Linked DNA regions of Mucilaginibacter gracilis. The protein of the gene in region 1 interacts with the protein of each later gene in a pairwise test. Links are inferred from orthologs where the notes say so. Each region holds a gene or a part of one and is shown on either strand. Other genes may lie near its edges.

Evidence for each region.
Region 2: the proteins of ruvC (region 1) and ruvA interact in binary tests that used the Escherichia coli proteins (3 or more experiments, as listed by UniProt). The link is inferred for Mucilaginibacter gracilis from one-to-one orthologs.

Annotation. Positions count from the first base shown.
Region 1 is NZ_RBKU01000001.1:6,534,816-6,538,076, reverse strand. The notes cover bases 78-3,000. They hold ruvC (crossover junction endodeoxyribonuclease RuvC), read right to left. Parts: upstream 1,882-3,000; coding sequence 1,273-1,881; downstream 78-1,272. Other genes in these bases: BDD43_RS29175 (glycosyltransferase family 2 protein), read left to right, coding at 2,951-3,000; BDD43_RS29180 (lysylphosphatidylglycerol synthase domain-containing protein), read left to right, coding at 1,996-2,967; BDD43_RS29190 (ABC transporter ATP-binding protein), read left to right, coding at 78-1,238. Also shown: more of BDD43_RS29190, read left to right, coding at 1-77; more of BDD43_RS29175, read left to right, coding at 3,001-3,261.
Region 2 is NZ_RBKU01000001.1:6,397,177-6,400,292, reverse strand. What follows is about bases 137-2,914. They hold ruvA (Holliday junction branch migration protein RuvA), read left to right. Parts: upstream 137-1,122; coding sequence 1,123-1,707; downstream 1,708-2,914. Other genes in these bases: sov (T9SS outer membrane translocon Sov/SprA), read left to right, coding at 1,734-2,914; BDD43_RS28555 (NADP-dependent malic enzyme), read left to right, coding at 137-1,004. Outside these bases: more of BDD43_RS28555, read left to right, coding at 1-136; more of sov, read left to right, coding at 2,915-3,116. UniProt on the Escherichia coli protein: The RuvA-RuvB-RuvC complex processes Holliday junction (HJ) DNA during genetic recombination and DNA repair.

The DNA.
Region 1 (3,261 bases):
CCATCAAATCATCTTTTCAGGAAGTGCGCACGCAGGTTGCCCAGCTTAACACTTTTTTGCAGGAGCATATTACCGGTGTAAGTATCATTCAGTACTTTGCGCGCGAAGATCAGGAAATGCGCAAGTTTGTGGCCGTTAACAAAAAATACCGCGATGCCAACATTCGCTCTAACTGGTATTACTCGATATTTTTCCCGGTTGTCGAAATTTTTGCTGCCATTTCCACCAGTTTACTGGTTTGGTATGGCGCCAAGCGCATCCTGGGCGATCAGGATCTGGTTTTTAATTCAGACGGTAGGCATGGCGTAACACCGGGTACGGTACTTGCGTTCATAGCATTTTTAAACTTACTGTTTAGGCCAATACGCCAACTGGCCGATAAATTTAATACCCTGCAAATGGGCATGGTTGGTGCCGACCGTATTTTTAAAGTGTTAGATACCAACGAGGTTGCCGTAAACACCGGCCAACTAAAACCAATACATATTAAGGGGCAAATAGAGTTCAGCAACGTTTGGTTTGCTTACAGCGAGGAAAATTGGGTGCTTAAAAACATATCCTTCCAAATTAAACCTGGCGAAACCCTGGCCCTGGTGGGCGCAACGGGTGCAGGCAAATCGTCAACCATCAATATCCTCAACCGTTTTTACGAAATTGGCAAAGGGAATGTAATGGTTGATGGTATAGATATTCGCGAATACGACGTTAACTTTTTGCGTATGCAAATTGCCACCGTTATTCAGGATGTTTTTCTGTTTTCGGATACCATTGCCAACAACATCAGCCTAAACAATCCCGAAATAAGCCGCGAACGCATAATTGCCGCCGCCAAAGACGTAGGTGCGCACGATTTTATAGAACGCCTGCCCGGCGGCTATGATTATAATGTGATGGAACGCGGTGCAACCCTATCGGCAGGGCAGGCCCAACTCATCTCATTTATCCGCGCCCTGGTTTACGATCCTAAAATACTGGTGCTTGACGAGGCCACCTCATCCGTAGATACCGAAACCGAAGAGTTGATACAAAAAGCAATTTACAAACTTATGGAGGGCCGCACGGCAATAGTAATAGCGCACCGCCTGTCAACCATACAAAACGCCGACAAAATTATCGTGCTCGATCATGGCGAAATTATGGAAACCGGCACACACCAGGAACTATTAAAAATACAGCATGGTTATTACCGAAAACTGTACGATTTGCAATTTAATTCGGCAGGTTTAAAGGTTGGGTAAATTTGGGGCAATAAAATAACAGGGGGCATATTTTTTATGCCTTATTTACAGGTTTTATACCGGCCACCCTTTCTGAGTTATCTTTAACAAAGGCGGCCCAGCCCGTTTTGGTTTTTTTGCCGCCGCCAATGCTCGATGTTCCTTTAACACTTATCTTTTGGAAAGCATGGCACACGGCTACCGCAAGGCCGTCGGTAGCATCTAAAAACTGGGGTGTTTCGGTAAATTTTAATATGGTTTGCAGCATGGCCGCCACCTGCTCTTTAGTGGCGTTGCCGTTACCGGTGATGGATTGTTTTATTTTGCGTGGCGCATACTCGCTTATAGGTAAGTTGCGCGATAGTGCCGCTGCCATAGCCACACCCTGCGCCCGGCCAAGTTTAAGCATTACCTGTATGTTTTTGCCGTAAAAGGGGGCTTCAAGGGCCATACAATCGGGTTTGTATTCGTCAATAAGGGCCAGTGTTTTTTCAAAAATACGCTGGAGTTTAAGGGCATGGTCGTCCAGGTGTTCCATTTTAACTACGCCAAGGCTTATCAGTTCAACCTTGGGGCCGGTTTCTTTAATTAACCCGTAACCCATTACTGCCGTACCAGGGTCTATCCCTAAAATAACCCGCTCTTTAGCATTTACCACCTCCATCACATAGCAAGTATAAGCAAAGCAATAATGCTATTAAAACAAATTTGCAAAAATTGAGCTTTATAAGGTGCGGTGTAAGCCGCATTTTGTAACATTGCAGCAAAAATTTACCTATTGACGAGTTTTAACAAAAAAGTACTATCATATAGTATTAAAGTGGGCATTATTGCACTGGCTTACGGTTTTATTTACCATACGGTAACCAACAACCATAAGCTTATACAATTTAAGCTTTTAATAGCTCACATTAATCAAAATCAGGTTTTAATTACCTTTACAGCCGTTATTTTATTAATGCTGGTTAATTGGTTTTTAGAGGCCCTTAAATGGAAATATTTAATAAGCAAATTACAGCACATTGGCGTTTTTGAGTCTGTAGAAGCTATATTTTGTGGTTTAACGTGGGCCATTTTTACACCATATCGTTTGGGCGAATTTGGCGGCCGCGTTATGTTTCTACCTCCGCGCAAGCGTGCTTATGGGGTATTTGTTATGGGCATTGGCCAGTTTGGGCAAGGTACCATTACCAACGTGGTAGGCGCATTTGCGCTAACCTGGTTTTTGTATACCTACATGCATTTAAACGCTTGGGTTATGTTTTTTATAGCTTTAGTGTTAACGGTATTTGCGCTGGTAATATTAACCTGTTATTTTAATATAAAGTGGTTTGTTACTTTACTTGATCGGGTTTCTTTTTTGAAAAAGTATGCCCGCTTTTTTGATATTATTGCCCGTTACAGCAACAAACAACTCATTATTACTTTTTTATTTTGCTTGGCCCGGTTCTCGGTATTTTCATTCCAATATTACCTGGTTATACATTTGCTGCTGCCGGCTTTGCCGGCGTTCCCCAGCATGATGATGGTGTTTAATAACTTCTTCATCCAATCGGCATTGCCAACGCTCGATTTTATAGATGTGGGCTTACGCGGTTTAACAGCCTCCACTTTTTTTGGTTACATCACTAACCAACAAATTGCGGTGCTTGCGTCGGTATCATCTATATGGTTTGTTAATTTAATTATTCCGGCTATTTTAGGTTCTGTATTCGTTTTAAAAATCAAATTCTTTGATAGAAATTCATAGTATCATATCGCTTATCTGTACAGGTATATACCTGGTTGTGTTAAGTTATCTTATTAAAGGGTGGTATCATTTAAAAACACCCCAATCATCGGGCAAACCCTTTACCACCAAGGTAACTGTTTTAATAGCGGCCCGTAACGAGGAAGAAAAAATTGGCTTAACCATTGATGATATTTTGGCTCAGGATTACCCCAAAGAGCTTTTTGAGATTATTATTGCCGACGATCACTCTACCGACCGTACTGCCGAAATTATTAGCAGCTACGCCCACCGCAATGTAAAACTGTTGCAGTT
Region 2 (3,116 bases), 140 kb from region 1 along the record:
AAATATTGCGTAACCTTACCAATAAAGCAAAATCGGGCACCAAGAGGGTTGTTTTTGCTGAGGCGGATAACTACAAAATACTTAAATCGGCACAAATTGTTATTGACGAGGGTATTGCCGTGCCTATATTGTTGGGCAATGTTGACCGTATACGGCAAATTATGCTTGAAAACGATTTACAATTGGGAGATGTTGAGATTATTGACCCACGCCAGGATACCGGCGAGCGCGCATGCAAATACGCCGATTATTTATTTAACAAACGCCAGCGCAGAGGAGTAACACTTTACGAGGCCAAAAAATTAATGCGCGACCGTAACTATTATGGTGCATGCATGGTGCAGTTTGGCGAAGCTGATGCTTTAATATCGGGCCTTACAAAAAATTATGTGCCTACCATTAAACCTGCACTACAAATTATTGGTACCGAACCAGGCGTAGCCAAAGTTGCCGGTATGTATATGATGATAACCAAAAAGGGGCCGGTGTTTTTTGGCGATACCACGGTTAACGTGAGCCCTACCGCGCAAGACCTGGTTGATATTACGGTGCTGATAGAACGCTCGGTAAAGAAGTTTAATATTAAACCCAGAGTGGCGTTGCTTAGTTACTCTAACTTTGGCTCAAACGAAGGCATTATACCCGAACGTACCCGCGAAGCGGTAAGTATGCTGCACGAGCAATACCCGGATATGGTGGTTGACGGTGAAATGCAGGCTAACTTTGCTATTAATCCTACTTTGCTTGAAGATAATTTTTCGTTCTCAACCCTGGTTGGCGAACCGGCTAATACTTTGATATTCCCTAACCTGGAATCGGGAAATATAGCTTACAAGCTGTTGCAGGAGCTGGGCGGTGCCGAAGCTGTTGGGCCAATTTTGCTTGGTATGAAAAAATCTGTACACGTTTTGCAGTTGGGTAGCTCGGTACGGGAGATTGTGAATATGGTAACTATAGCCGTGGTTGATGCACAAGAAAAAGAAGCTGCATTAAGTAGAAAATAGTTTGCGTTATCGGGCGAATGAGTTATATTTAATGGCTTATATAAACCTTTGTTTTTTGTAAGTTTTATTTAAGTAATACATCCGGCTAACCGGTAAATTAGCAATTCAAAAAACTACAATGTACGCCTATATCAGCGGTAAATTAGCCTTCAAATGCCCAACTTATGTGGTTATTGATGCAGGAGGCGTTGGCTACCATATCAATATTTCGTTAAATACCTACAGTAGCATAGCCGATAAGGAAAACTGTAAACTTTATACCTGGCAGCATGTAAAAGAAGATGCACACACCCTTTACGGCTTTGCCGATGAGGGTGAGCGCAGGCTTTTTTTACATTTAATATCCGTTTCGGGTATTGGCGCCAATACGGGCCGGATGATGCTCTCGTCAATTACGCCGGCCGAAATACAAAATGCAATTATTAAGGGTGATGTGCCGTTGATACAACGTATTAAGGGTATTGGTCCAAAATCTGCCCAGCGCATTATATTGGAATTGCAGGATAAATTGCGGAAAGATGGACCAGATACATTGATTAATGTACCCGTAATTCATACGGCGAAAGACGAAGCTCTTTCTGCATTGGTGATGCTGGGGTTTGCAAAAAATGTTGGCGAAAAGGCGTTAGACAACGCTGTAAAGTCGTCTGCTGAAAATTTAACTGTGGAGCAGCTTATAAAGATTGCTCTTAAAAGCTTATAATTACTGGAAATTTTTTACTCGACAACTTGATATATACTTTTACCCGAAGGCTCACTTTATGCTTTGTTTTTTTTGCCGTTATTTTTAGCTGCACGCAATTACGCGCGCAAGTGGGAGGGGTATTAAAAAAGGATTCTGCTTCAACAAAGTATCCAATTCAAATTGATAAGTCTAATAACGTTAAAGCGCTGCACGGTATTTTTGACCAGGACCCACCTAACCTGATCCGTACAATTGAATATGATGTAACCACTAACAGGTATATATTAACCGAAACTGTGGGTAATATGCTTTACCGCCCGGTACAATACCTTACCTTTTCGCAGTATCTGGCACTTAAACAACGCACGTCGCAAAAAATATACTGGCGCCAACTGGCTGATAATTATGCCTATGCATCGCAACAGCCCGGTTTTATACCTCAAATTAAAATAAACAGCCATACGTTTGAGCAAATTTTTGGTAGCAACACCATTGATATACGCCCGCAAGGTTCTGCCGAAATGGTATTTGCCGGGCAGATTAATAAAAACGAAAATCCCTTATTTAATACCGCACAGCGCACCCAGGCCAACTTTAATTTCGACCAGCACATCCAAATGAATGTAACCGGTATGATTGGCGATAAGCTCAAAATCAATACCAATTACAATACCGATGCCCAGTTTCAGTTTGAGAACCAAATTAAACTGGATTATACAGGCAAGCCCGACGAGATTATCCAAAAAATAGAGGCAGGTACGGTGAGTATGCCTTTAAATACCAGTTTAATTACCGGTAGCCAGGCATTGTTTGGTGTAAAAACCAAGCTGAAATTTGGCAGGCTTGATGTTACCAGTATTTTTTCGCAACAGCGGTCGCAATCGCAGCAAATTACCATTACCAATGGTTCGCAGCAGGCTCCTTTTAGGCTTACACCGGTGGACTATGAGGCCAATAAGCACTATTTTTTGGCCCAATATTTTAGAGATAACTATAACAACGCGCTAAAAAATATCCCAATTATTTCGTCGAACGTTACCATTACTAAAATTGAGGTTTGGACAACTAACCGTAACAACAGCACAACCGAGTCGCGCGACATTGTAGCCTTTTTGGATTTGGGTGAAAATAAACCTTATAACACTACACTGGTACGTGGAGGCGGTTCAACTTATCCGGCAGGTTTTAACGGGCCGGGTTACACGCAGCAATCAAACGATTTATTGGCCCACTTGCCGGCCAATGCCAGGTTAACCAGTTCGTCGGCCGTGAATACTTATTTCCAGGCAACCGGTGCTACCGATAACTACTCCAAACTAACCTATGCCCGTAAACTAACCGATAAGGAGTTTACACTGCATGCCCAATTGGGTTATATATCATTAAACTATCCGTTAAATAATGATGAGGTATTATCTGTTGCCTAT